DNA from 4 places in the Vibrio toranzoniae genome. Region 2 is predicted to be linked to each of the others. Evidence: predicted binding sites of a transcription regulator. Region 2 holds the regulator's gene; each other region holds the start of a gene.
The links. The regulator PurR, encoded in region 2, represses purine synthesis genes. The targets are predictions, from matches to a motif close to TNANGNAAACGTTTNCNTNA.
Positions count from the first base shown of each region.

Region 1: purM (phosphoribosylformylglycinamidine cyclo-ligase) is a predicted target of PurR. The motif match lies at 3,178-3,197, and genes of this name have one in related genera.
Region 3: glyA (serine hydroxymethyltransferase) is a predicted target of PurR. The motif match lies at 2,029-2,048, and genes of this name have one in related genera.
Region 4: pyrD (quinone-dependent dihydroorotate dehydrogenase) is a predicted target of PurR. The motif match lies at 1,841-1,860, and genes of this name have one in related genera.

Region 1 is NZ_AP025514.1:788,979-796,670, reverse strand. Features, by position in the region: gene OCU50_RS03545 (DUF2066 domain-containing protein) at 1-807, opposite strand, end outside; gene OCU50_RS03540 (uracil-xanthine permease family protein) at 1,086-2,324, shown strand; gene upp (uracil phosphoribosyltransferase) at 2,465-3,091, opposite strand; gene purM (phosphoribosylformylglycinamidine cyclo-ligase) at 3,261-4,301, shown strand; gene purN (phosphoribosylglycinamide formyltransferase) at 4,453-5,109, shown strand; gene OCU50_RS03520 (class II glutamine amidotransferase) at 5,226-6,071, opposite strand; gene lpcA (D-sedoheptulose 7-phosphate isomerase) at 6,135-6,710, opposite strand; gene fadE (acyl-CoA dehydrogenase FadE) at 7,038-7,692, shown strand, end outside.
Region 2 is NZ_AP025514.1:1,110,031-1,117,722, reverse strand. Features, by position in the region: gene cmoM (tRNA uridine 5-oxyacetic acid(34) methyltransferase CmoM) at 1-342, opposite strand, end outside; gene elyC (envelope biogenesis factor ElyC) at 458-1,306, shown strand; gene torR (two-component system response regulator TorR) at 1,465-2,178, opposite strand; gene torD (molecular chaperone TorD) at 2,434-3,081, shown strand; gene purR (HTH-type transcriptional repressor PurR) at 3,398-4,402, shown strand; cyclic di-GMP riboswitch class I at 4,573-4,658, shown strand; gene OCU50_RS04955 (TfoX/Sxy family DNA transformation protein) at 4,786-5,376, shown strand; gene OCU50_RS04950 (TVP38/TMEM64 family protein) at 5,512-6,192, shown strand; gene OCU50_RS04945 (putative signal transducing protein) at 6,204-6,521, shown strand; gene OCU50_RS04940 (alpha/beta fold hydrolase) at 6,648-7,445, opposite strand.
Region 3 is NZ_AP025514.1:734,449-742,140, reverse strand. Features, by position in the region: gene OCU50_RS03280 (hypothetical protein) at 63-389, shown strand; gene glyA (serine hydroxymethyltransferase) at 723-1,973, opposite strand; gene OCU50_RS03270 (YitT family protein) at 2,321-2,923, shown strand; gene OCU50_RS03265 (winged helix-turn-helix domain-containing protein) at 3,014-4,522, shown strand; gene OCU50_RS03260 (hypothetical protein) at 4,668-5,576, shown strand; gene treC (alpha,alpha-phosphotrehalase) at 5,721-7,406, opposite strand; gene treB (PTS trehalose transporter subunit IIBC) at 7,529-7,692, opposite strand, start outside.
Region 4 is NZ_AP025514.1:1,451,707-1,459,398, forward strand. Features, by position in the region: gene OCU50_RS06285 (NAD-glutamate dehydrogenase) at 1-1,653, shown strand, start outside; gene pyrD (quinone-dependent dihydroorotate dehydrogenase) at 1,988-2,998, shown strand; gene OCU50_RS06295 (cell division protein ZapC) at 3,206-3,754, shown strand; gene rlmKL (bifunctional 23S rRNA (guanine(2069)-N(7))-methyltransferase RlmK/23S rRNA (guanine(2445)-N(2))-methyltransferase RlmL) at 4,261-6,381, shown strand; gene OCU50_RS06305 (glutaredoxin family protein) at 6,450-6,668, shown strand; gene OCU50_RS06310 (ABC transporter ATP-binding protein) at 6,646-7,692, shown strand, end outside.

The DNA.
Region 1 (7,692 bases), 320 kb from region 2:
AATAAACTGCGTTAGGATAGACTCTGAAGATTCACTTGCTACGGTAACGGCACTTTTACCTGCATAGTAATTACTAATTTGATCAACCAGCTTCTTAGAACCCGTAGCACTGTTACCCGATATCGAACCAGTCACAGGTGAAGCTGGTGCACTCGACAACTGGCTTGGCTTTTGATCATATAAAGTCCAACGTAATCCAGAAGATTGAGCCTTCACAACAAGTACAGCATCAACAGAGTAACGTTGACTCGCTTTACTGATCGGCGTAACAAAATTTCCCCATAGATCAGAGATCTCAATGCCCGTGATATCGTCAAAATCGCCAACAGGTAGCGTCAGGGGTAATCCACGTTCTTTGGCGTTTATTTGTAAGCCCGCGGCTAACTGCGAATTAGTATGCTCCCATACTATATTCTTGTCGTAGTTATCTTCTTCTATCAACCAAACTAGGATGTCTGAACGAGTATCAGGCCAATATGGCAATTGCGCTTGAGTTAATAATGAGCGGATTTGAGCAGCATTAAAACGCATGCGTAATGTTGATTGACCATTACTTTCACCAAAACTCATTTGAGACATGTACTGCGCACTCTTACGCATCGCCTTTTGAATAGTCTCATTCGAAGCGACATCGGTTTGGCCAGTCGCACGTATCAATACCTGCTCCATGCCAGTATTTCTTGCCACTTGCTCTGACTGTTTACCTCTAGCGTCAATCGCAACCTCAACACTAAAGATATCTACTTGAGTTAAGGCATAGCTCGGAGAGGCTAATAATGCCATGAACAACAATGCTATGTAGCGCATACTGATCCTAATATTCAAATCTTGTGCCTTGATGATAAGCAACTATGGATTGAGGGGCAAGGTCGATAACCCCCACTGTGTTTAATAACCATAAAATATCACCTAACCATGATAAATCGTTTACTTGTAAACTGAATTTCTTCTTATTTTGATAGCAACAAACATCACTAAGATAAATAAATTTGATCTATCTAGTGTAGCAATCGTTTGCCAAGTGATAGAATCCTGCGAATTTTATTTTTCGACTTTCATATAACGACCATTTTTAAGGATTTAACATGAAAAATGCTTTGCAAGGTGCGCAAATGCTGTTTGTAGCTTTTGGTGCACTTGTATTAGTGCCGCTACTGACAGGGCTTGATCCTAACGTTGCACTCTTTGGCGCGGGTATCGGTACCCTTATATTCCAACTTATTACACGCCGTTCAGTGCCAATCTTCTTAGCGTCTTCTTTCGCCTTCATCGCACCTATCATGTTCGGAATTCAGACTTGGGGTGTAGGAGCAACCATGGGTGGCCTTATGGCGGCAGGAGTTGTGTATGTATTAATGGGCGCATTGATAAAAGTACGAGGCGTTGCCTTCATTCATAAACTGCTTCCACCCGTCGTGGTTGGCCCTGTCATCATGGTTATCGGTTTAGGTCTTGCGCCTGTTGCAGTAAACATGGCGCTAGGTAAAACAGGCGACGGTGCAGTTCAGCTTATCGATGCAGATGCTGCATTGTGGATTTCATCTATTTCATTGTTAGTGACGATTGTCATCAGTGTGTTTTCAAAAGGCTTCCTTAAACTGCTGCCTATCTTCGGCGGTATTGTTGCGGGTTATATCACCAGCCTGATATATGGTGCAGTAGACTTCACCCCCGTGGCTCAAGCATCTTGGTTAGCACTACCAAACTTCACAACACCTGAGTTCAACATCAACGCTATCTTCTTTATGGTATTTGTCGCCATTGCACCGGCCGTTGAACACGTTGGCGACATGCTTGCTATCTCTAACGTAACTGGCAAAGACTACCTTAAAAAACCAGGTTTACACCGCACCATCACTGGCGACGGTGTCGCTACGATTGCGGCTTCTATGCTGGGCGCGCCACCAAATACAACGTACAGTGAAGTAACAGGTGCGGTAATGCTAACGAAAGCATTTAACCCAGTGATCATGACTTGGGCTGCCGTTACGGCCATTGTTTTAGCCTTGGTTGGTAAGCTAGGCGCACTACTTCAAACGATTCCAGTTCCAGTGATGGGCGGCATCATGATTCTGCTGTTTGGTTCAATCGCAACAGTTGGGCTCAATACTCTCATCAAGAACAATGTAGACCTGCATAAATCACGTAACCTTGTGATTGTGGGTATTACTTTAGTCTTTGGTATTGGCGGCATGGCCTTTGGTATCGGTGACTTCAGCCTACAAGGCGTAAGCTTGTGTGGCATCGTGGCAATTCTACTGAACCTAGTCCTTCCTGAAGAGCTAGGCGACAACACTGTGGTAGACAAAGCTCAAATCGATTAAGCAATCGGTAAAGCTAGATTCAAAAGAATCGCAAGCCAACGAGATCAAAAAGGGAGAGCACCGAATGCTCTCCCTTTTTATTAATACGGCTAATTCAGCGAGTTAAGAAACGGTTTAGAGTGACTTAAGCTGAAACCGAATTACTTAGTACCGAAGATCTTATCACCAGCATCGCCAAGACCTGGAACGATGTAACCCTTGTCGTTGAGCTTCTCATCAATTGCAGCCGTGTAAAGCTCTACGTCTGGGTGCGCTTTTTCTAGAGCGGCAATACCTTCAGGAGCCGCTACAAGTACAAGAATCTTAAAGTGCTTACAACCTTTCTCTTTCATTAAGTCAATCGTTGCGATCATAGAACCACCTGTTGCAAGCATTGGGTCTACCACAAGAGCAATGCGCTCCTCGATATTAGATGCAAGCTTGTTGAAGTATGGTACTGGTTCAAGTGTTTCTTCGTCACGGTAAACACCAACAACGCTGATACGGGCACTTGGAATGTGCTCTAGAACGCCGTCCATCATGCCTAGACCAGCACGTAGGATTGGCACTACTGTTACTTTTTTACCTTTAACTTGGTCAACTTCAACTGGACCGTTCCAACCATTAATAGTTACACGCTCAGTCTCAAAGTCTGATGTCGCTTCGTATGTTAGAAGGCTACCCACTTCTGTCGCTAGCTCACGAAAACGCTTAGTGCTAATCTCACCTTCACGCATCAGGCCAATTTTATGTTTTACTAGCGGGTGTTTCACTTCAACAACTTTCATTTCCAACTCCGGCAATATTTAAACAAACCTGTAGATTGTACACGAACTTTGTGGTTATTTCAGAATCTTTATTCTAATAAAAAAAACCGCGCAAACGTTTGCTCTTCATAAACAAGCCCTGTTAGAATAACGCCGTTTTCACATCCAACTTAAGTTCGAGGACTATCCCGTGAGTGGTAATACTTCTTCTCTAAGCTACAAAGACGCAGGCGTTGATATCGACGCAGGTAATGCACTAGTAGACCGTATTAAAGGTGCCGTTAAACGCACTCGTCGCCCTGAAGTAATGGGCGGTATTGGTGGCTTTGGCGCCCTATGTGAACTTCCAACGAAATACAAAGAGCCGGTACTTGTTTCAGGTACTGATGGTGTTGGTACTAAACTTCGCCTTGCTTTGGATCTGAAAAAACACGACACCATTGGTATCGACCTAGTGGCAATGTGTGTGAACGACCTAATCGTTCAAGGTGGTGAGCCGCTATTCTTCCTAGACTACTACGCAACAGGTAAGCTCGATGTAGACACAGCAGCAGACGTTGTTTCTGGTATCGCTGAAGGTTGTGTTCAAGCTGGTTGTGCACTAATCGGCGGTGAAACGGCTGAAATGCCAGGCATGTATGAGGGCGACGACTACGACGTAGCGGGCTTCTGTGTTGGTGTTGTAGAAAAAGCAGACATCATTGATGGCACTAAAGTAGCAGCAGGCGACGCACTTATCGCTGTTGGATCAAGTGGTCCACACTCAAACGGCTACTCTTTGATTCGTAAAGTTCTAGAAGTTTCTGGTGCTGATAAGAATGAAGAACTAGAAGGTCGCACTATCGGTGAACACCTACTCGAACCCACTAAGATTTACATCAAATCAGCGCTTAAGATGATTGCTGAGCATGACATTCATGCTATCTCGCACATCACAGGTGGTGGTTTCTGGGAGAACATCCCACGCGTACTTCCTGAAGGTACTAAAGCCGTCATTGATGGTAAGAGCTGGGAATGGCCTGCTATCTTCAGTTGGCTACAAGAGAAAGGTAACGTGGAGACATTCGAAATGTACCGCACTTTCAACTGTGGTGTTGGCCTAGTTGTTGCTCTACCTAAAGCTCAAGCAGACGCTGCTGTTGAACTACTGAAAGCTGAAGGCGAAAACGCCTGGGTTATCGGTGAGATCGCAAACGCAGAAGCGGGTGAAGAGCAAGTTGAAATCAAATAAGTGATACGCTCACTTACTTAGTTAATCAATGAGGACCTAATGGTCCTCATTTTGCTATTTAGCCCGCAGAAAGCCTTAGTTTATGTAGGTAAATTGTAAATACTTTTAGTTAATCAATTGCATTTTCCAGTCTATGAAGAACAGCCATTCTATGAATAACAGTCACCCTCAGAAAAACATCGTCGTTTTAGTCTCAGGAAGCGGAAGTAACTTGCAAGCCATTTTGGATGCCTGTAATAACCATACGATTGACGCCTCCGTTAAGGCCGTTTTCTCAAATAAAACGGATGCTTTTGGTCTAGAGCGAGCAAAATCAGCGGGTGTTGACGCTCACTCGGTGAATCCAAAAGAATTTAACTCCCGGGAAGAATTTGATCATGAACTGATGATTAAGATCGATGCTTACCAGCCAGATTTAATCGTACTCGCTGGCTACATGCGTATCCTAAGTTCAGAGTTTGTTCGTCACTATGCTGGGAAGATGGTCAACATCCACCCTTCTCTGTTACCTAAATACCCGGGCTTACACACCCACCAGCGTGCTATTGACGCCCAAGACAAAGAACACGGTACCAGCGTTCACTTTGTTACTGAGGAACTTGATGGTGGCCCGGTGATCTTACAAGCTAAGGTTCCAGTATTTGAAGATGATGATGCTGACATGTTAGCTAGCCGTGTGCTTACTCAAGAACACAACATTTACCCTATGGCCTGTAAGTGGTTCATCGAAGATCGTTTATCAATGGTAAACGGACAAGCAGTCTTAGACGGCAACGTGTTGGGCAAGCACGGTTACGCAGAAGAGTAATTCATCAGACGACTCTCACAAGTCAATAACTAAGAAACAAAAAGGCCGCTTACTGACTTATGAGTAAAGTAAACGGCCTTTCTTTTGTGCGGATCAAATAACGCTATTCGCGACGATTAGCTCAATGGTTCAGTTGGCGCTTGGCTCGCGACCTTTTTCGGCGCATAAGCAACATCTTCCAGCACGTGATGATTGTTGCTGATCAGTTCACCAAAATGAAACAATGCGTACTCGCCCGGCTTCATTCTAAACCACTCTTCGTTATCCGTAAGAGGTTGAGTTGCGACGACAGTCACCACATCATTCGGCGTGGTCTCTTCTTGGAAATTAATTTCAACGTCTTCATCAATTAAGCTCGCTTTACCAAAAGGTGCACGTCTTGTTATCCAATACAAATGGTTGGTACAGTAAGTCATGACGTACTCGCCATCACTTAACAGCATATTGAAAACGCCTTTCTCTCGTAACTTCTCACAGCACTCAGCAAAGAAGCGGAACATGCCTTCCATGTCTTGAGGCGGCTCAGGGAAACGCTCTTCAAGTTGTTTGAGTAGCCAACAGAAAGAGAGTTCACTGTCCGTTTCACCGACGGGTCTAAAACGCCCACTCACCAGATCATCATAATCCGTTAATTGACCATTATGAGCAAAGGTCCAGTATCGCCCCCAAAGCTCACGGGTAAAAGGGTGAGTGTTTTCTAAATTGACACCACCACGATTGGCCTGACGGATATGACTGACAACAGCTTGGCTTTTAATTGGGTAGTTTTGAACCAACTCAGCGATTTTAGATTCACAGCTCGGGGTAGGATCTTTAAATGTACGAAAACCCTTTCCTTCATAGAAAGTAATACCCCAGCCATCACGGTGTGGGCCAGTATTGCCTCCACGTTGCATTAGACCAGTAAAGCTAAAACAAATATCTGTTGGTACATTCGCGCTCATACCGAGCAATTCACACATGGTCTAATCTACTCCCTATTAAAACCAGCGAAGCCTATGCTAGGCTCCAATGTCTGTAAACTGTTATTCCATTTCTTTTTCTACAAGTTGAATCACAATGTGGATGATCTTAATGTGAACCTCTTGAATTCGGTCAGCATAACCAAAATGTGGCACTCGGATTTCGATATCGGCACAACCAGCCATCTTTCCGCCATCTTTCCCGGTTAGCGCGATGGTTTTCATACCTTTCGCTTGAGCAGCTTCAATCGCTTTTAAAATATTGCTGGAATTACCCGAAGTCGACAAACCAAACAACACATCGCCTTTACGACCTACCGCTTCTACGTAACGAGAAAACACGTGATCGTAGCCAAAATCGTTACTCACACAAGATAAATGGCTAGGATCTGAAATCGCAATGCCAGCGAAACCAGGGCGATTTTCACGGTATCGACCAGTAAGCTCTTCCGCAAAGTGCATCGCATCACAGTGTGAACCACCGTTCCCACAGGAAAGCACTTTCCCTTCTTGCTTGAATGAGTCAGCAATCATTTTTGCCGCCGCTTCAATTTGAGCGATGTTATGGTCATCACTCAAGAACTTGTTCAGAACGTCTGCCGCTTCGTTCAATTCACTTTTGATTAGGTCTTGGTACATAAGGCTTATCTCTTATATTTATTTACGCAGCTTAAGGTACGTGAAATGAGAGCTGAGGGGTTTTCCCTCTTTTACCTGAGTTTACCCACAAACATGAAATTGTGTCGACACTTAAGCCCAAAGATTGCCACCTTTATTAACTTGTCCCTGTCAATTCGTCCAAACATTCACCACCGACCTCTCACAATTAGAATTTTAACTCTATTAAGATCACTTTTTATCCACTTTGGAGTTTTACAAATATTTAATATTCTGTTTACACTTGACTGGTTAGACCTCTTACCTAAACTTAATAACAATAAGTGATCTCTGAAAAGGAAATCGTTCATGAACATATTGCTCTCCCTACTCGGCTTTACAGCCATCTTAGGTGCCTGCCTTTACCATAGAGTTAGTCTGGTACGTGCATTAATCGTCTTAACTGGCGCGATGGTAGCATTGACATTGTTTGGTGGCGTCGCTGTCATTGGCTGGCTTTGCTATCTCTTAGCGGTTGCGATTTTTGCTGTCCCAACAATTCGCCAAACCCTAATCAGTCAAAAAGCACTCTCTTTATTTAAGAAAGTTCTACCGGCGATGTCTCAGACAGAAAAAGAAGCATTAGAAGCAGGCACAGTATGGTGGGAAGCAGAACTGTTCAAAGGCAAGCCTGAGTGGAAGAAGCTGCAGAACATTGCTGATCCGAAGCTCTCTGAAGCGGAACAAGCATTTTTAGATGGCCCAGTCAATGAAGTGTGTGAAATGGTCAATGATTACCAAGTGACACATGAACTTGCTGATTTGCCGCCAGAAGTATGGCAATACCTGAAAGACCACAAATTCTTCGCCATGATCATCAAGAAAAAATACGGCGGTTTAGAATTCTCAGCTTACGCTCAATCTCTGGTTCTACAGAAGCTAACGGGTGTTTCTAGCGTGCTGTCATCAACGGTTGGCGTACCTAACTCGTTAGGCCCGGGTGAGCTGTTACAACACTACGGAA
Region 2 (7,692 bases):
CTCATCGAGGTGTTCTGCCACTTTTTGTACCGGTGAATGAATAAATCGATACTGCTCTAACAAACCCGCTTCGCAGATACTTTCTTCTGCGAGTTTAAGCATCTCAGATGAGAGATCGCATAAAGACACGTGATGTCCAAGCGCGGCAATTTTTTGCGACACCTGTGCAAGTCCCCCTCCAGCATCAAGCACATGCAACGGTGAAGATGAATGCTCAAATTTGCTCAAAGCTTGCTCTAAATCTTCCCATACAATGACTTGACGGATCTCTCCTTTGTCAGAGCCGTAAATATTTTTTGCAAATTTGTGGGCAATATCGTCGAAATTACGGTCTTCAGTCACGGCTACTTGAGTTATTATGTCCTATCGTGCCTGCTATTCTGTCACAGGAATTTCAGGAATAAAGAGGCGATGTCTCTTTTTACTACTAAGTGATGTTTTTTCGGACTATTCGGATATGTTTGAGCTGAAAAAAGTAGTGTCTTCGTTACTGATGCCACTGCCAGCAATGTTAATTCTCGCCTTTCTGGGTTTAGCCCTAGTGATGTTTACTATCAACAGGAAGACGGGTTGCCTAATTACCCTTTCAGCCCTCTGTGGTATTTTCCTAATCGCTTTCCAGCCAGTTTCTAGCCAACTTTTAATGCCAATGGAAAGGCAACACACCGCTTTTTTACCCGTCGACGATACCGTCGATTACGTGATGGTGCTTGGAAGTGGTCACGTCGTAGACGACCAAATCCCGCCTACATCAGAGCTTAGCCGCACCGGTTTGATGCGTTTGAGTGAAGGAATTCGTATTCTACGTCTTTATCCTGGTGCCAAACTCATTTTGTCTGGCTACGGAGGAGGCACTGAAGTGAGCAATGCTAGAATGATGGCTAAGGTTGCCCTGGCCCTCGGCGTAGCAAAACCAGACATCATTTTGCTTGAGACAGCAAAAGATACCTGGGAAGAAGCCCGCCAAGCTGCTGCGTTTGTTAAACACAAGAGAATGGTATTGGTGACTTCTGCTAGTCATATGACTCGTGCATTGAATGAGTTCAATGCTGCAGGTATGGATCCATTACCTGCACCCACAAACTACCTTGCACAAGAAGGGATTGTTGAGCCTTGGAATAAGTATATGCCTAAGGCGCTCTACCTTGAGCAAACCGAGCGTTACTGGCACGAGACTATGGGATTGGTTTGGCAAAGCCTACGTGACTGGCTAGACACCAGTAGGGACATTTCAGAAGAACCGGTTGTTGTTCCTGAAGCTTCTAGCTTAGCTGAGGAAGACAGTGAAGTTTCTGCAGCACAATAAGCTCAGCTCAGCCTATTGAGCAGATAGAGCAGCAAAGAAATTTGTAGGTTCTTAGCTCGCTGGCAATAACCGTTAAGTAATAAAAAGCCGAGACATCAAATGATGTCTCGGCTTTTTTCCTTCAAATATCGTTACTAATGATAATTTCCCAAAGGGTATTAGTCACCAGCGAACATATAACCTTCACCGTGAACCGTCACAAAAATCTGTGGATTCTTAGGGTCGAACTCCATTTTGGCACGCATACGACGGATTAGTACGTCGATAGTACGGTCATTAGGCGCGTCCACTCGATGACTGATCATATTAAGAATACGTTCACGGCTTAACACTTGGTTAGGGTGGGAAGAGAGCGCTACTAGCAACTCATATTCCGCTTTAGTCAGTTTAACTGGATCACCGTTTTGGCTTAGTGCGCGACGAGGAATATCAAACGTCCACTCACCAAAACGAACCACAGATTCATTTTCTGTTTCTTCTACCATAGCGACCGCTATTTTACGAGCAGCAGCAATACGCCAAAGTAAGTTTTTAACTCGAACCAATAACTCGCGAAGTTCGAAAGGTTTAGTAACATAATCGTCTGCCCCCATTTCTAGGCCTACGATTTTGTCGATGCTATCCGTGCGTCCAGTAACTAAAATAATTCCAATGTCTGATTGACTGCGTAATTCGCGAGTTAGCATCAATCCATCTTCGCCTGGCAAGTTGATGTCCAGCATAATGAGGTCCACGTTGTTTTCTTCTAACACGCTTCTCATTTGAGCGCCACTTTCTGCTTCGCTCACTGTGTAACCTTCGTTCTGGAAGTATCCAACCAATTTACTGCGGGTTACCACATCATCTTCTACGACTAATACGTGATAGCTCATCTACACCACTTTTCTTATTTAATAGTTTCAATGACTATTCTATTCATAACTAGTAACAATTCTAGTGGTGCAGAAGATAAAAGCCATAAACATGGATTTTTTTTGATACAAGACAATCTTAAACCTTGCTATTTATCGTCCATAACAATTCAATATGGGCATTACCACTAACGAGTAGCTTTGCGCTGAGCAAATATCACGGTTAGTTAGACTGAATACCCCGGGTATACGAAAGACGATATTAGGATCAATCAAATGAAAGATACAAAAGCGTTCAACGAACAAAGAGCAGAAATCTACTGGTGGTTATCAAGCTTATTCGCCAAAGAACTCACTCAAGAAGAACTCGATCACTACCACTCTGTTGAGATTCGTTCTTTCTTGACTGGCTTAGGCGAAAATAAAACACTAGAACCTGCGATTAATAACTTAGTTGACGCACTAAACCGTCTGCAAACACGTGAAGACGCGCAACTGGAACTGTCTGCTGACTTTTGTGATCTTTTCTTAAAAACAGATAAACATGGCGCTCTTCCGTACGCTTCTATGTACATCGGCGAAACTGGACTATTGAACGATAAACCAGCAAAAGAGATGGAAGAGATCATGGCTAAACACAACTTAGTGGTTAACCAAGACCTGAAAGAGCCAGCGGACCACATTGCTATCGAACTCGATTTCCTTGGTAACTTGATCATTCGCTCTAACGAAACTGAGCTTGAAGAAGAGCTAGAAAAATCATTTTCTGTTCAACAACAGTTTATCGAGCAACAACTCCTTACTTGGGTACCCAAGTTCAACGTGAAATGTCATGACGTTGACGAATTCGGTTTCTACGCTTCAGTCTCATCTCTGTTACTCGCCTTCTGTAATTTAGACGCTCAATATCTAGCTGGTGACTAAACTTATTGCATGACTAGGTAAATAAATTCAATAGAATGTGACAATTCACCCGGATTTCAGGGTGAATTTTATTGCGAGTAACTTCTAGTCAGTCTAAAATTGTGACCGCAAACGATAAAATATGAAACATTCACGAAATGCTATGCTTATTTAAGTTCAGAGCATTTCGGTGTTAAGACAAGCCGCTCAATAGCGGTTTTTTGTTTTTTAGCACGTTAGTACCCAAAGAGCCCTACAAATTACAGCTCTTAGTTAGGTAGCTTAACGGCTACTTTATTCCGTACTTTGGGAAAGTAGCTTCTAATAGGATAAAACCATGGCCACGATAAAAGATGTCGCTCGCTTAGCCGGCGTATCGACAACCACCGTTTCTCACGTAATCAACAAAACACGTTTTGTTGCAGAAGCGACTCAAGAAAAAGTAAACAAAGCTGTAGACGAACTGAACTATGCACCAAGTGCTGTTGCTCGTAGCTTGAAGTGTAATACAACGCGCACTATCGGCATGCTTGTTACTCAATCAACCAACCTATTCTTCTCTGAAGTTATCGATGGTGTTGAGAGCTACTGCTACCGTCAAGGTTACACTTTGATCCTGTGTAACACAGGTGGTATCTATGAGAAGCAACGTGACTACATTCGAATGCTGGCAGAGAAACGTGTAGATGGCATCTTAGTTATGTGTTCAGACCTAACTGAAGAACTAAGAGTGATGTTAGACCGTCACGCTGACATCCCTAAAGTTATTATGGACTGGGGCCCAGAGAGCTCTCAAGCTGATAAGATCATTGATAACTCTGAAGAAGGTGGCTACCTAGCAACCAAGTACCTGATTGAACGCGGTCACTCTAAAATTGCCTGTTTAAGTGGCCACTTAGACAAAGCAGCCTGTGTTGAACGCATTGCCGGTTACAAGCGCGCACTCAACGAAGCTAAGATTTCTACCGATAACAACATGATCATCGAAGGCAACTTCGAGTGCGATACGGCAGTTCTTGCTGCAGAGCAAATCGTTGAGATGGAAGATCGCCCGACTGCTGTATTCTGCTTTAATGACACGATGGCACTAGGTCTAATGAGTCGCCTGCAACAGAAAGGTATTCGTATTCCTGAAGATATTTCGATCATTGGTTACGACAACATCGAGCTGGCTGAATACTTCTCCCCACCTTTAACAACGGTGCACCAGCCGAAACGTCGTGTTGGTAAAAATGCTTTCGAAATTTTATTAGAACGTATAAAAGACAAAGATCATGAAAAACGTGTCTTCGAAATGCACCCTGAAATCGTAGAGCGATGTACAGTTAAAACGTTAAATTAATTGATAAAATGAGTTTAATTTCATCAAGCGCACCTTTAGGTGCGCTTTTTTTATCAGCAACCAAAGTGAACCTAGATGCACAACACAAAGATCATTAATTGAAGCAATATCACATTTTGAAATAACAAGTGTGAGCCTCATTCAACAAAAACTTTATTCTATTCAATCAGTCACGCACAGGGCAAACCTCTTGAAAAAGTGGGACGCAAAGCTTCCGGCCTAAACCACTCGTTGGTATGGTAGCGGGGTTACCGATGGCAAAATGCAGTAACTACTAATCATTTAGTAATTTACGGCCTATTGACAATTTTATTGCAACATTTTGCTAATCTCTCGGACCTGCTTATTTGGTGGCGTAGTTCAAATACACCGAGATAAATAACATGGATAAACCGATACTAAAGGACTCAATGAAGTTATTTGAGCCCCTAGGAAAAATAAAATCACGCTCAATGTTTGGTGGATTCGGTCTTTTTGCTGATGACACAATGTTTGCTCTGGTTGTTAATGACCAACTGCACATACGAGCAGACAAATGCACAACAAAGCAATTCGAACAACAAGGGTTTCAACCATACGTCTACAAAAAGCGTGGCTTCCCTGTCGTTACTAAATATTTCGCTTTACCTGAAGGCTTATGGCAAGACCAAGAGCAAATTTTGCAGCTTGCAACCACGTCTCTGGGTTTTGCTAAAGAAGAAAAAGCTGAACAGTCTTCTGCTAAGCCGACCCGACTCAAAGATCTTCCGAATCTTCGACTCGCGACTGAACGTATGTTGAAAAAAGCAGGTATTGATTCCGTAGAACGTTTATATGAATCTGGCTCTGTAAACGCGTTTAACGCTATTAAAGAATCACATACATCCTCTGTCAGTATTGAACTACTTTGGGCGTTAGAAGGAGCAATTAATGGTACACATTGGTCCGTAATTCCACAGCAACGTCGTGAAGAACTTATAAATCGTGTTAACTAACGCTGTTAGCTTAAACCTATCGATACAACTAAGCCGCATTTCTTGCGGCTTTTTTTATATCTGCTGAAAGTTAATCTATGCTTTGCCTGTCTATCTATACTATCGGTATGCATTGAAAATTTAGAGGAAGTATCAATGAGTAAGAAAATGATATTGGGTATTGTGTTGGTCGTAACAATTGTCTTGTTAGGCATCAATTTCGGCCAGTACTTAACGCTTGAAAATGCTAAGACCCAACAAGCTGTTTTAAATGACTACATTGACAGCAACTTTATTTCAGCTGCCGCTATCTATTTTATTGCGTATGTAATGATTACTGCTTTCTCAATTCCTGGTGCCGCTGTTGTCACCCTGCTCGGAGCTGCTCTATTTGGTTTCTGGAATAGCTTGCTGCTGGTATCTTTCGCAAGTGCAATTGGCGCCACGCTTGCCTTTTTAAGTAGTCGCTATTTATTACGAGACTGGGTCCAAACTAAGTTTGGCGGAAAATTAACGACGATTAACAAGGGGGTCGAAAAAGACGGAGCATTCTACTTATTTTCCCTGCGTCTGATTCCTGTATTCCCATTTTTCCTTATCAACCTATTGATGGGCCTAACGCCAATGTCGGTCAGTCGTTACTACATTACAAGCCAAATAGGCATGCTACCAGGCACGGCGGTTTTCTTGAACGCCGGAACTCAACTTGCGGAGATTGACTCACTTTCAGGTATCATTTCCCCTTCAGTATTGTTGTCATTTGCTTTGCTCGGGGTGTTCCCAATTTTTGCTAAATGGCTAATGGGTAAATTTCGCTCAACACCGATAACTGATTAAGGTTCTATGTCATGAAAATCTTTGTTGCATCGAATCCGACAGAAGCCCACATCATATGTGGATTGCTAGAAAGTGAGAATATTGCATGTGAGGTCCGTGGTGAGGGGTTGTTTGGTTTAAAAGGGGAACTCCCATTTACAGAAGATACTGACCCGTACGTTTGGCTGTATGAACCAGAACTGGCCAACAAAGCTCTCACTATTGTAAATGATTACCAAAAGCAGCAAGATTCGATCATCTATGAAGAGTGGCGATGTAGTGAGTGTCACGAAGTCAACGAAGCACAATTTGGCTCTTGTTGGCAGTGTGGCGCAGCCTCACCTGAGTAATACGCCAAGACTGTGACAAGAGGCTCGGTTTGATACCTCCTCAAAATAAAAACGGGAAGCTAATCTAGCTTCCCGTTTTTATTTCAATTCTATCTAATCATCTACCCTGAGAATAAACCTAGAGAATTATTGAATTTGCTTTTGGATAAACTCGATAGAATGTTGATTGAATGCTTCAGGGTTTTCTACATTGCATACGTGACCGCAGTTAGCTATTTCAACCAGTTCACTCGACTCATGTGCTTGCACCATTTCCTTTACTGGCTTAATGAACATGTAATCACGCTCTCCCATTAAATAGAGAGTAGGAATGGGTAACTCTCTATCTTTGAAATACTTCATTAGGGGATTAACATCTGCGGTTAAGATGAACCAACGTTTAAACTCTTTTTGGCACAGTTTCTTTGCTTCTCGGATAAACAGATGACGGGACTCTTTTTGGCTTTTTTGTGGCATTACTACATACGCAAAAAGACTGTATAACCACATATAAGGAATAATGTGTTTACTTAAGTTACCTAATTTGATTAAAACTTGAGAACGCGTGTTTAGCTTAGTGACAGCGCCACCTAATACCATTGAACGCACACGCCCTGCAGCTAACTCCGCAACGTTACGTACTATGATCGTGCCTAAAGACATGCCAACAAAATGTGCAGAACGGATTTTAAGATGGTCTAACACTTTGAGAATATCAAGCGTCACTGATTTGAAGGTATAACGATTCGAAATCAGCCCTTTAAGTATATTGTCTGATTTACCATGCCCTCTCAAGTCAATGAGCAGCAAGTTGAAATGCTGTTTATACGCTTTGATCTGCTTGAACCAAATGGAGGAGCTGCCTCCAGCGCCATGCACAAATACAACCCACTCATCGCTCGTAGGGTGAGTAAATGTTTTATGAAATAGTAAACTCTCAGACATACCTATCGCTTTAATTATTGGAATGGAGCTATGCCTCTTCACGAGGCGATGACTAGGATATCACGCTATCAAGAACTTTAAGTGATAATAGTGTCAAACCTATCATTAGTCATGTGAATACCTACCCCACCTTTTCTACCTGACTAAAATGAGTTTGCAAGCTTGGTCTTCGTAAACGTGATGTGATCTGATCAGAAAACAAAAAGGCACTCTACCACCAGAGCGCCTTCTTTTATTAAGAACTGTT
Region 3 (7,692 bases), 380 kb from region 2:
TAGGCTACCTCAAATAGCATATAAAACTCATCATCCAATCTGATGATAGCGAAGGATTAACAATGAAAAGACTCGGACTTTTGGCAGTTTTCGCTGCAACACTGACTGCAGGTTGCGCTTCAAATACACAGCAAGACAACTTTCGTGAAGCCTCTTTTGAGCTGTGTAATACCGAAGTCGATATTTACTCAGTAAGCCATGATGAGCGAATTCGTATCGTCTGTTCTGATGGTTCTAAATTCGCCCTAAACAGCGAAGACACACTAGAAGTAATGCGTGATATTAACATCGACTACTGTGATGGCGAAGGCTTGGGAAAATTCAATGAAAGCCGCAGCTATTACTCATTTAGATGTAAATCAGGTACGCTACTTAGCATCAAAAAGTAGAACCAACTCAAAGAGAGAGAACAAAGGGTTAATGTGCAAGCATTAGCCCTTTTTAGTACCCGCTTTTCTATATTTTCAGCTACTCAAATCACCAAATACAACAAAGGCTCCTAACAAGGAGCCCTTCAAATCGTATTTCAATCTAATAGCTTTAGTTCAAGGAAAAGGTGCGGAGTCTTCAACACCTTTCCCTAAAACAAAAAAGGGACTCAATGAGCCCCTTTAAAAGTATTTTTCAAAGTAGATGAGCAAAGTTCAAGGAGCTCACACGGAGTTTGCGCTAGCAAATGAGTATGTGCGACACAGAAATTCGTTCACTCTACGCAGAAAAAATTAAGCGTAAACCGGTAGACGCTTACAGATATTTAGTACTTTTGCTTTCGTTGCTTCGATAACAGACTCATCACCCATGTTATCTAGGATGTCACACATCCAACCTGCTAGCTCTTTCGCGTCTGCTTCTGAGAAACCACGACGAGTTATAGAAGGAGAACCGATACGGATACCTGAAGTAACGAACGGGCTACGTGGATCGTTTGGTACCGAGTTCTTGTTCACAGTGATGTTCGCTGCACCTAGTGCTGCATCGGCTTCTTTACCTGTGATGTTTTTGTCGATTAGGTCAACTAGGAACAGGTGGTTCTCTGTAGAACCTGAAACGATGTTGTAACCACGTGCTAAGAATTCAGCAACCATTGCTTTTGCGTTAGCAACAACGCGTGCTTGGTATTCTTTGAACTCTGGCTCTAGAGCTTCTTTGAACGCGACTGCTTTACCCGCGATAACGTGCATTAGAGGGCCACCTTGGCCGCCTGGGAATACTGCTGAGTTCAGCTTCTTGTAAAGATCTTCGCCTTCGTTAGAAAGGATAAGACCACCACGAGGGCCAGCAAGCGTTTTGTGTGTGGTTGTTGTAACAACGTGCGCGTGTGGAACTGGGTTCGGGTAGACACCTGCCGCGATTAGACCCGCAACGTGAGCCATATCGACGAAGAAGTAAGCACCTACTTTGTCAGCGATTTCACGCATGCGCTTCCAATCACAAACTTGAGAGTAAGCTGAGAAACCGCCGATGATCATCTTAGGTTTGTGCTCGATAGCTAACGCTTCCATCTCTTCGTAATCGATTTGGCCCGCTTCATCGATACCGTAAGGGATAATGTTGTAAAGCTTACCAGAGAAGTTTACTGGAGAACCGTGAGTCAGGTGGCCACCGTGCGCTAGGCTCATACCAAGAACGGTATCGCCAGCATTTAGTAGTGCCATGTACACAGCGTTGTTTGCTTGAGAACCTGAGTGAGGCTGTACGTTCGCGTATTGCGCACCAAATAGTTCACATGCACGTTCAATTGCTAAAGTTTCAACTTTATCTACGTACTCACAACCACCGTAGTAACGCTTACCAGGGTAACCTTCAGCGTATTTGTTTGTAAGTTGAGAACCTTGAGCTTCCATTACACGTGGGCTTGTGTAGTTTTCTGAAGCGATAAGTTCGATGTGCTCTTCCTGACGAAGAGTTTCTTCTTGGATAGCTGCGAATAGATCCGCATCGTAATCAGCAATGTTCATGTCACGCTTAAGCATCTGTATCTCCTGACTCAGATTGTACTGAAAGTTTCAAAAAAACCACACAACGACCGAAAGCAAACGTTTCCGTCACCGTTTTGATGTGACGCATTCTACATAATTTGATTTAGGTCATAAAGATCTAATTGCAATTTTATCATGCGGTTTTTTCATAATCACAATTAAGGCTCATCATGGTTATAAAGCTTATCCAACCAAAGATGGTACTTACTGTCAATTTTACGCTTTACACCCTGTAAAACGAAGATTACATAGGTTTACCTTAATTTTCCCCCTCTAGCTACCGAAAGCTAAGGTTTTTCTCTACTATGCACGCCTTTATTGGTTAGGTAATTATAAAAACGATGGAAAAACACTCACGTAAAGAAGATTGGGTAGCGATCCTCACTGGTACGTTTTTAGTCGCATTAGGCGTCTTCTTTTTACAGTCAGCAAACCTGCTTACTGGTGGCACGACAGGCTTGGCACTTCTTTTGAGTCAATTTACACCAGTAACCTTTGGTATTTTGTACTTTATTGCCAACTGCCCATTCTACTTATTGGCATGGAAACGATTTGGCCGTCACTTTGCGATAAGCAGTGCCATTTCTGGCGCTTTAGTGTCTGTGTTTGCCGATCATTTATACTTGGTGATCTCGTTAGACGTTCATAATGAGATTTACTGCGCTGTTGCAGGCGGCCTGTTGATGGGCTTAGGTATGCTGATCTTATTCCGTCATCGCTCAAGCTTGGGTGGCTTCAACGTCTTATGCTTGTTCATTCAAGATCGCTACGGTATCTCAGTGGGCAAAACCCAAATGGCTATTGATGCGTGTATTCTGTTTGCATCATTCTTCTTCGTATCGCCTTGGGTGATTGCGGTTTCTGTGTTGGGTACAGCGGTATTGAACATCGTATTAGCGATGAACCACAAGCCTACTCGTTATTCGGTCAACTACGCGTCTTAATTCCAAGTTATCCAATCAATGAATTACTAGCTGTTTTTCATAACGAAAACAGCTAGTATTTAGCTTTTATAAGCTACCCTCTCTTTTTTTATGCAAGATTACCTCTCTAGTGCCAAAGACACTCAAACCTCGATCTCTATCGAAGGTTTAGAATTCAATCCAGCGACACGTGTCTTAAGTTGCAACGAGCAGGTCATCGATCTAGAACCTCGTTCTATTGAATTACTCGAACTGTTTCTGACTAGCGTGGGTGAGCCGCTCGCAGCTGAGCAGATCATCGAGTCGGTTTGGCAAAGTAACTTCATCTCGAAGAATGTGCTTACTAACAGGATCAGCACACTGCGCTCAGTACTGCAGAAGTACCTACCAGAAAGTGATGCGACTAAGATCTTGGTCACCTACCCACGCAAAGGGTACTTCCTTAATCCTAGCTCTGTGAGCTTGGCCAATGCACAGCCCCAACCTCTTGAGGTAACCGAGCAACCTCAGCCAAGTAAAAAGACATCACCGTTTAATATTTTGTTACTGTCACTCTCTACTGTGCTGCTGATAAGCACCGCGGCTTTAGGTTATATGCTTTGGCACTCTTCAAACCAAGCCTCTGAGCTTGAACGTACACAAAGACTGATTCCTAAGGTAGAGCTATTACTGAACCGTATCGATGCCATTGGAGACAATGCGAGAGCGCATCGCAAAGCCGTTAAAGCGCTGCTGCTTCAACAACAAATTGAATACGCTTATACCGATTTAGCGAATCAAGACGCACCAAGTTACTTCGTAGACCCAATAGACAGCACGCCCTTCTTTCCGGGTGCCAAAAACATGCGCACCAGTGACTACCTGCTCAATATTCAATTGAAAGATCAGGAAGTCGATACACGCCTTGCGGCTAAAGTCAGCCTTATTTATCCAAGTTCAGGGAAACTTGCTTTCCGCGGTGTCTACTCAATAGAGATAGATAACCTCAGTGAAGACTTGATGGAAATAAATAGAGAGCTAACGAACTACTTCGCTTTACCTGCTCCACTATCACCTGAGTGGTCTGTCAGTGATAAAGAGCTGAGCCGCTTGCTAAACGGGCAAACGCTGAAACTTGATAGCGTGCCACTCAACGTGATGACTTCAACCTTGCTTGCTCGACAACTGGCACTGTTTGAGACTGACCACCAACGCCTTATTAGTTTCACTAGCCTGGTACAAACGCGTTTTAAGTTGATTCCCGACGAGCTAAAACTCTGGCTTGGGATTATTCACTTCAAGTTAAGAGACCTACAAACCGCGAAGGAATTTCTAACCAACACGGCGGGCAATTCGACCATTGAGAACGCACTGGTCTATATGATGATTTCCCATATTGCTTATAAGCAAGGGGACATGGATAAGTTTCGCCTCAACTACATGGAATCCTTAGTCGCGTTATTGCGAGTGGTTCCTTCAGAAGAGTTGTTTGCTCGCTTATCCAAACCTGAGTCGAAATCGACCTGTCTCCAGCCTTGGAAAAACCTAAAATTGAGCATCAAAGAGCCACTTATCATTAAGCAGTGGGAAAACCTGATGCTTAACTACTGCACGAATGTCGGTCATCAACCCTCCGAATAAAGAAATATAAAACACTTAAAAACAATAGCTTAAATATAAATTAAGATCTTATGTATCTTCATTTTTTGCCCTGTTAACTCTCTCACCAATAGCATTCCTAAAAACATCAGGTCGCTCTCGGCCAACTATATTAGGAATGCTCAACATGAAAAAATCCATGACGCTGCTTGCGACTTCTCTCTTTGCTCTTTATGGCTGTGGCGGCGGAGGTGGCTCTTCTTCTGGTTCAACAGATGGTAATAAAGGTCCAAGCAATCAGGTGGATTACCCAATTGCGAGCTCTGTATTTGCCCCTAAACCAGAAACAACATTGGGCTACTCATTTACCAAAGATGGTCAGACTGAAGGCGTGATGACAATGAACTTCACTCCTTTAAGCGGTGAACTCATCATTGCAGGGTTAGAAGAAGAGACCGGCAATGAAGCAGAAGTTCAAGTTATCAATGACCTAATCAACTACGGCATCACCGAATTTTATGTTTCTGAAGACATCATGACGAATGTTGAAGGTACAGAAGAAGACGGCAGCATTTATTTTGCAGGCCCTGACCGCGGTCTACACGAAATCACTAATGCCTATTTTATTGGTAGCCAATACATCACAACCGTTATGTACAGCAGCCCTCTTTTCCGTTTAAAAGGTGCTGACGTAAAAGAGAGTAACCCAATCATTGATATCAGTAAGGAAACCGTTTCATTACAAATGACGTTAGATGGCGAAGCTGTCGCGAATATGTTGAGTGACTTTGAGGATCACCAGTGGGTTGAAAACTTACCATCTAACGCCTCATGCCAAGTCACTTGGCAGCAAGACATTAATGAGACTGGTGTTCGTAAAAGCTTCACTGTTTCGGGTAAATCGATCGAAGCTGCGAATCTTACGGAAAAAAACACTTACTACATTGGCTGTGTAGGTATGGATTCAGCAGAGTTTGGGACATCGTCTGAACGCTGGTTCAATCCAACGATTGGCCTAATTGAACAGATTGAATTGATGTCAGTGGAGCAATCAACGATCGAAGAATCAGCAGCGGTACTGACTTCGATTAGCTAGCCCTGACTTAGATTCACTGAACCTGAGCGTAACTGCTGACTAGCTACAAACAATAAAAAAGGCTTTGGGGAGCTCTCCAAAGCCTTTGTAAAAGCCCAATCCTTTAAGGGGAATAAGAATCAGGCTTCTTAAAATGAAACAAGGTTAACCTTCAATCAAGAGAATACGAGTCTCGTAAGGGCGTAAGACTTGATGATGTAATACTGCTGAAGTGTTCGCTTCTTGATAGTTAGACAACAAACTCTTCGCCTTACTCATATCAAAACGTTCCGGTAAAACGCATTCCGCCTCTTCACCATAGTAGTTGTTAATACACAACAAAGTCTGACTATCCGTCTCACGAGAATACGCAAATACCGATGGGTGCTCAGGCAATAAATCTTTGTAGCTACCATGAGTAATCACTGGCACTTCTTTACGTAACTCAATCAAGCTCTTGTAGAAATAGAAAACCGAGTCTTTGTCTTCCAGCGCTTGCTCAGCGTTGATCTCAGTATAGTTATTTGCAACATCTAGCCACGGCTGAGCTTGTGAGAAACCTGCATTGGCTTCACTATTCCACTGCATCGGCGTGCGAGAGTTATCACGAGATTTCTGCGCCAGAATCGCCATCATATCTTGATGCGCCACACCATCACGGTTCACCATGATGTCGTACATGTTGGTGCTCTCTACATCACGATACTGGCTGATCTCGGTGTAACCCGGGTTGGTCATGCCAATCTCTTCACCTTGATAGATATAAGGCGTGCCTTGCATCATATGGACAGACGCAGCCAACATCTTGGCCGATTCAACACGATATTGCTGATCATCACCTAAGCGACTCACCACTCGCGGTTGATCGTGGTTACACCAAAATAATGCGCCCCAACCTTTGCCGTTCAAGCCCGTTTGCCAATGATTGAAGATCGACTTGAGCTGCAAGAAATCAAACGGCGCATTAGTCCACTTCTCACCATTGGTGTAATCCACCTTAAGGTGGTGGAAGTTAAACACCATCGATAGCTCACTGTTATCAACGTTCGAATATTGCTGACAATGTTCCAACGTGGTTGAAGACATCTCGCCTACTGTCACGCTACCGTATTTCTGGAATACCGCTTCGCTGATCTCTTTCAGATATTCATGCACTCGTGGGCCATCAGTGTAAAAACGACGACCATCACCGATATCATCATTAGGGAAATCTTGCTGTTTCGAAATCAGGTTGATCACATCCAAGCGGAAACCATCAACGCCCTTCTCAGCCCAGAAGCTGATAACGTCTTTCACTTCATCACGTACAACTGGGTTCTCCCAGTTGAGGTCGGCCTGCTCTTTCGCGAATAGGTGTAGGAAATACTGCCCCGTCGCTTCATCCATCTCCCATGCATTACCACCGAACTTAGACTGCCAGTTGGTGGGTGCTTGACCGTTTACAGGATCTTTCCAGATGTAGTAGTCGCGGTATGGGCTGTTTTTGTCACCCAATGCAGACTGAAACCACGCATGCTCGGTTGAGGTGTGGTTTACCACGATATCCATCACGATACGGATGCCACGTTGATGCGCTTCAGCCAGTAATAGGTCGAAGTCTTCCATGGTGCCGAATTGCGGGTTAATCGCGTAGTAATCTGAAATATCGTAGCCGTTATCAATCATTGGAGATGCGTAAACTGGGGTTAACCAAATGGCATCCACACTCAAGTGTTTAAGATAATCCAGTTTTGAAATGATCCCTTTGATATCGCCAGTACCTTTACTGCCACTATCACAAAAGCTCTTTGGGTAGATTTGATAGATGGTTGCGGTTTTCCACCAACTTTCATCATGCTCAGTCATCGCCATCTCTAACACTCACTTACCAGAAAATATAAATAAAAAATCACCATGTGAATCATGGTCGAATAGCCGTTACAACTAAGAGAAAAAGCGATGGCTCACTTTGGAGTCATCGCTTATTTAATGCATTACGCGTTGGCGGTTTCTAGCTCGCCTTTCATCTGTGCTCGTTTATAGAAGAACAGTGTTAATGTGACGGGTAGTACAATCGCCACCAGCATCGCAATTAAGTAAACAGACCAATATTGCGGTTGAATCGATAAGATGCCCGGCAAACCACCAACACCGATAC
Region 4 (7,692 bases), 340 kb from region 2:
ATTCAGAAAATGCTGGGCACCAAAAAAGCTTCAATGGCGCCAAATGATTTGATCAAAGCGATCTTGTCTATGAAAGTGGATCTACTTTGGAATGGCGGTATTGGTACTTATGTTAAGTCTTCAAACGAGACTCATACCGATGTAGGTGACCGTGCAAATGACATGCTTCGCATTGATGGCCGCGACCTAAAAGCTAAAGTTGTTGGCGAAGGTGGTAACTTAGGTATGACTCAGCTGGGTCGTATTGAATATGCGCTAACAGGTGGCCGAGTTAATACTGACTTTGTTGATAATGTTGGTGGCGTAGACTGTTCGGATAACGAAGTGAACATTAAAATCTTCTTGAACGGGTTAGTGTCTAATGGTGATCTCACCGTTAAACAACGTAACCAAGTTCTAGAGTCGATGGAAAATGAAGTAGGCGAAATCGTACTCGATGATGCCTACTGCCAAGCTGAATCTATTTCGGTTACTGAGCATCAAGGTGTTGGCTTAGTGAAAGAACAAATCCGCTTCATCCACACAATGGAAAAAGCAGGGTACTTGGATCGTGGTTTGGAATACATTCCTGACGATGAAACTTTGCTAGAGCGTGAGAAGCAAGGCCAAGCGCTAACAAGGCCAGAGCTATCAGTGCTGATTGCTTACGGTAAAATGGTACTGAAAGAAGATCTTGTGAATGATGATATTGCAAATGATGAGTTCCATGCTCAGCAACTGATGCAATACTTCCCAACTGAGTTACGCCGTAACTATCATCAACACATGGATAACCATCCGTTACGTGCTGAGATCATTGCTACTGCACTTGCAAACCAAATGGTTAACGAGATGGGCTGTAACTTCGTGACTCGTTTGCAAGAAGAGACAGGCGCAAATATTGTTGAAATTGCAAATGCTTACGCGGCATCTCGTGAGATTTACGGTCTAGGCAAAGTTCTGAAAAGCATTCGTGAGTTGGATAACATCTCAAGTTCTGAAGCTCAATATGAGTTGCTTTATCATGTGCGTCGCACGTTGCGTCGTCTAGCGCGTTGGTTGCTAAGAAACCGTAATGGTAAACAATCAGTGAATGCATTGATTGAACTTTACCAAGGGGATGTGGCTGCTATTACTGAGAAACTGGATGAAAACCTAGTGGCGTCAGAAGTAGAAGAGCACCAGGCAATGGCTCAGGTGTGGATTGATCAGGGAGTAACTGCAGAACTGGCCAATTCGGTGGCTCGTTTGTCTAGCTTGTATTCAGCACTGGATATATCAACAGTGGCTCGAGAAACGGGTAAAACAGTACAACAAGCGTCTAAGCTTTACTTCAACCTTGGTGACCGTTTGTCTCTGCACTGGTTCTTGAAACAAATCAATGGCCAAGCAGTGGACAACAACTGGCAAGCGCTGGCACGTGCGGCATTCAGAGAAGATCTGGACTGGCAGCAACGTCAGCTAACTGGCCAAGTGCTTAATTGCGGTTGTGGTGCCGACCTTGATGTGATTAAAGCGTTGGATGATTGGATGGAAAGTAACTCTGTTTCTCTACATCGTTGGGAAAGTATCTTGAACGAATTCAAAGTCGGTTCGGTTCATGAGTTTGCTAAGTTCTCAGTAGCGTTGCGAGAGTTGATGCTATTGAACTTAAACTGCATGTCGACAGACTAGCGATTAGATAAAAACGAAAAGAAACAAGGGCAGGCCAATAGGTCTGCCTTTTTCGTTTAGCTGGATAATGAATGACGCTCCAATTACTTCGTCGAGTCACTTATGCTTGGTCAAGTTAGCTTCTAATTGGCCGAGTTGACTGATGCTCGTTACATGAATAATAGTCAACTGGATCATTTGTTGGGGGATACGATAACGTTTGCTTAATAGTAAGCCTCTTTCTTTAGCTAACTCGATTATCTTACCTTTACAGGCAGTAATAGATTGAATAGTTGGGTAAATAAGTAAATAATATCGCCCCGTTTACACGGCGCTTTTTTCTATCGGAGGCACAATGCTTTACCGTCTAGCCAGAACTGGCTTTTTCCAACTTGATGCCGAAAAGGCACATGATCTTGCAATTCAAAATTTCAAACGCTTCACCGGTACACCTATTGATCTTTTGTATCGCCAACAATTACCTCACCGACCTGTAGAGTGCATGGGTCTTACTTTTAAAAACCCAGTTGGCCTTGCTGCCGGCCTAGACAAAAACGGCGAATGTATTGATGCATTTGGCGCAATGGGTTTTGGTTTCGTGGAAGTAGGGACTGTTACTCCTCGTCCACAAGCAGGTAATGACAAACCACGTTTGTTCCGTCTTGTTGAAGCCGAAGGTATTATCAACCGCATGGGCTTTAACAACCTTGGTGTCGATAACTTGATTGAGAACGTTAAGAAGTCAAACTACGACGGCATTTTAGGTATCAACATCGGTAAGAACAAAGACACACCAATTGAGAAGGGTGCGGAGGATTACCTGATCTGTATGGAGAAGGTATATCAATACGCAGGTTACATTGCGGTAAATATCTCTTCACCAAATACTCCAGGACTTCGTTCATTACAATATGGTGAAGCTCTTGATGATTTATTGTCTGAATTGAAAACCAAGCAATCTGAATTAGAAGCGAAGCATGGTAAATATGTCCCGCTTGCTCTTAAGATCGCTCCAGATCTAAGTGATGACGAAATCAGCCAGATTTGCGAATCATTGATCAAAAATAAGATCGATGGTGTGATCGCAACCAACACAACATTAGATCGCAGTATTGTTGATGGCATGAAGCATTGCGACGAAGCGGGTGGCCTAAGCGGACGTCCAGTTCAATCTCGCAGTACTGAAGTGGTTCGTAAACTCCACGAAGAGTTGGGTGACCAACTGCCGATCATTGGGGTAGGTGGCGTTGACTCTTATGTTGCTGCAAAAGAGAAAATGATGGCTGGCGCTAAGCTTGTACAAGTTTACTCTGGTTTCATTTACAAAGGTCCAGGCCTTGTAGGCGACATCGTCAAAAATTTATAATCTTCAAAAAGCTTTTATCCTTATAAAAGCGACAATCTGGCATCGTCTTGTTAAAAGAGACACTGTAACTCACTGAGTTGTAGAGAAAAGCGATAAGAAAGAGGAATTCATTTCCTCTTTTTTTTTGCCTATTGCTCAGTAAAATTACTGTAATTGAAGGTAATTTTGCGTTTTACCTAACGGAATGGTTCAACAGTGTGAGACGAAATGATGCTTAAACCTAGCGATACATGGAATTGGTATTATGATGATCAGCAATGTTCATTAATGCTAAACCTCGGAGAGGATATGGTTTTTAAAACGAATCTGGTCCGCAACAAGCTGGTGGACTGCGCGTTTAAAGATAATGAATTCACTGTTGATGATGCATCTGCATACCAAACCTTCAAAGAACAAATTTCTGGCTTAGATCTATCTGAGCCTCGTCAAGCTGAACTGGCACTCTATTGTGTGGCAGCAAAGCGCTTCCATAAGCCTGTACAGCCTAAGAGTTGGTTTTTCGACTCACAAGGCACTGGCCATGAATATCCTCAAGAAGGGGATATTGTACAAATGAATAACGAGCATAGCTTAGGGTATTTCATTGTATTGGAAGTGGGAGAGTGTGCGAGCCTATGTGCATTTGTCGACCTAGAAGAGTTCCTGCTGACGCCTTCAAAAGGGCTGCGCTTTGGAGACTCAATCAAAGTAATGCACGATAGAATGGTAGACGCGAATACTATCCTGCATAAAACACACATAGCGATGGTAGGTTAGCTTCTAATCTAGTATGTCATTTAACGTTCCTCACTAGACAAAACTCACAGAAACCTTCCTCATAATCGGCTTAATAGCCGATTTTTTTGTGCCTAAAAAATCTCATCTTGATAAATACATCACCTCCCAATCATATAAATAGTGAACTTATGGCTATTTTTTCACCTTAATTTCTGCCTATTTCCACTACTAGAAGTGGAAATTGCCTGCCTTTATTCCTTGTTTTAAGTCTTTTGTAACTCAATTTCATCCATAAATCCTTTCTGGTATATACCAATTTTAAGGTGAATATAAATTCACGCCACTACTTTGGTTAATAGATGGTCAGAAATGGAGTTGGTTTGATAGGTCTTGTGTCCTCAGGGGGGGTGGGTAAGCGATCGCTTCAACACTGTGCATTTGCTAGCCAGTTAGTTGAAAGATTCAATGAAAATCCGAGTTTAGTGTGATGCTCTAGTAGCAAATTCAGGTATAATCGAGCTAATTTTTATCAATAAAAGAACACTATGAATCAATATCTAGCGGTTACCTCAAACGGCCTTGAGAATTTATTAGTTGAAGAACTAACCCAACTAGGGATTACAAACGCAAAACCTGTTCAAGCAGGTGTTAAATTCAAAGCGACCAATGAGCAAATTTATCGTTGTTGTTTATGGAGCCGTCTGGCTTCTCGATTTGTACGTGTCCTTTCTGAATTCACTTGTATGGACGACATGGATTTGTACCTATCAACCACTGCGGTTAACTGGGTAAATCAATTCCACAGCTCTAAGCGTTTTGTTGTTGACTTCAATGGTACGAACAACGAAATCCGTAATAGCCAATACGGTGCGATGAAAGTAAAAGATGCCGTTGTTGATTGCTTCGAGAAGAAGTCTTTGCCACGTCCTTCAATCAGCAAAGAGAACCCAGACGTTCGTATTCACGTTCGTCTACACCGCGATAAAGCGATTCTTGGTGTTGATATGGTAGGTAGCGGTCTTCACCAACGTGGTTACCGTCCTGAATCAGGTCGAGCACCATTGCGTGAAACTCTTGCTGCCGCGATTCTTCTTCGTAGTGGTTGGGATGCAACGAAACCTTTCCTTGACCCTATGTGTGGTTCAGGCACGTTAGTGATTGAAGCGGCGATGATGGCTGCAAACATGGCTCCAGGTGTTAAACGTCAGAAGTGGTGTTTTGAATCACTAGAAGATTTTAAACCAGAGCTATGGGCTGAAGTGAAAGCTGAAGCGAATGTTCAAGGCCGTCGTGGTGTTAAGAAAGTGGAATGTAAGTTCTATGGCTACGACAATGATGAACGCATGATCAAAACAGCGCGCGACAATGCTCGTCGTGCCGGTGTTGAAGAGTTGATTGAATTCGAAGTAGGTGATGCAGCAAAACTTAAACGCCCTACAGAATTTACCGATGGTGTGATTGTTTCTAACCCGCCTTACGGTGAACGTCTGGGTACCGAGCCGGGTCTTATTGCTCTTTACACAGCATTCGGCGCGCAGCTTAAAGCGGAATTTGGCGGTTGTAACGCGTCTATCTTCTCTAGTTCAGACGAACTACTTAGCTGCTTACGCATGCGTGCAGACAAACAGTTCAAATTGAACAACGGTGCGTTACCGTGTCACCAAAAGAATTACTCAATCTCAGATCGTCCGATGTCAGAGCGTCCGACAGGCGAGCAAGAACAATTGATTGCGCCTGATTTTGCGAACCGTCTTAAAAAGAATATCGGTAAAATAGGCAAGTGGGCTAAGAAAGAGCAATTAGATTGTTACCGTATCTATGATGCGGATTTACCAGAATACAATGTAGCGATTGACGTATATCCAGGTCACCTAGTGATTCAAGAATACGCAGCTCCTAAAGACGTACCAGAAGATAAAGCAAAACGTCGTCTAACCGATATCATCCGTGCAGCTATTCAAGTGACTGGCGTTGAAGCGAACAACGTTGTGCTTAAAGTGCGTCAGAAACAGAAAGGTCGTTCTCAATATCAAAAAATGGCTCAAGACTCATCGAACCTAGAAGTGAATGAATACGGCGTTAAGTTGATTGTTAATCTTCACGATTACCTAGATACGGGCTTATTCCTAGATCATAAGATCACTCGTCGTCGTATTGGTGAGATGGCCGCAGGTAAAGATTTCCTAAACTTGTTTGCTTACACAGGTAGTGCATCTGTTCATGCTGCTGTGGGCGGCGCACGTTCTACAACAACAGTAGATATGTCTAATACCTATCTACAGTGGGCAAAACAGAACATGGAGCTTAACGGACGTGTTGGTCGTCAACATCAGTTCGTTCAAGCTGACTGTCTACAATGGCTGGCTAAAGAGCAGGGTTCTTACGATCTGATCTTTATTGATCCACCAACATTCTCGAACTCAAAGCGTATGGATCAATCTTTTGATGTTCAGCGTGATCACATTCAGTTGATGGAAAACCTTAAACGTCTTCTTCGTGAAGAAGGCACGATAGTGTTCTCTAACAACAAACGTCACTTTAAAATGGACGTGGAAGCTCTAGAGGAGTTAGGTCTTAAAGCTCAGAATATTTCAGCTAAAACACTTCCATTGGACTTCTCTCGCAATAAGCACATTCATAACTGCTGGTTGATTACACACAAGTAATCAAAGAGATTGTATAAGGATATAGAGTGCTGACTCTCTACAGTACAGAAGGGTGCCATCTATGTGAGATGGCATTCCAACTCACGGAACAGTTAAACATTAGCCATCACGTCAATGTTGTCGACATAGCATTTGATGATGAGCTATTTTCCCGTTACGGGGTCACTATTCCGGTACTCAAATTTGAAAGCTCTGATTGTACTCAAAGCTCAGAGCTTAACTGGCCATTTGGCTTGTTAGAACTTAATGATTGGTTAAAAAAGAATGGCATTACTTACAATTCATAACGGGCAATTAGCGTTTGGCGATCACCCGTTATTAGATCGTGCGGATTTTGCGTTGCAAGAAAACGAACGTGTGTGTTTAGTAGGGCGCAATGGCGCGGGTAAGTCGACATTGATGAAAATCCTATCTGGGAACATCATCATGGATGACGGCAAGATGCAAATCACGCAAGATGTGGTTGTGTCTCGTCTGGAACAAGATCCACCGCGTAATGAGCAAGGTACCGTTTATGATTACGTTGCTGGTGGCCTAGCGGAAATCGGTGAACAGTTGAAGATCTACCATGATCTTTTGGATCTCATCGGTACTGATCCGAGTGAAAAGAACCTAAACCGTCTTACTCGTGTTCAAGAGCAGTTGGATCATGCCAACGCATGGCGTTTCGAAGATCGAGTAAGTAACGTAATGGCGGCGCTTAATCTAACTGCTGAGACAAAACTGACCGATTTGTCTGGTGGCTGGCAACGTAAAGCGGCCCTTGCTCGTGCACTTGTGTGTGATCCAGACGTTCTACTTCTAGATGAACCGACTAACCACTTGGATGTCGCGACTATTGAATGGTTAGAAGGCTTCCTGAAAGACTTCCGTGGCTCAATCATCTTTATTTCGCATGACCGTGCGTTCATTAAGTCGATGGCAACACGCATCGTCGACCTTGATCGCGGCAAGCTGAGCTCGTTTCCTGGCGATTATGAAAACTACCTATTAGAGAAAGAAGAAGCGTTGCGTGTTGAAGAAATGCAGAATGCTGAATTCGATAAAAAGCTTGCTCAAGAAGAAGTTTGGATTCGTCAGGGGATCAAAGCTCGTCGAACTCGTAACGAAGGCCGTGTACGTGCACTGAAGAAGCTGCGAGAAGAACGCATCAATCGTCGTGAAGTGCAGGGTAAAGCGGTTATCCAGATTGATGATAGTCAACGCTCAGGCAAGATTGTATTCGAAGCCGAAAATCTTAACTTTGGCTTTGAAGGCAAAGAAATTGTTAAGGACTTCAACTTCAACATTATGCGTGGCGATCGTATTGCT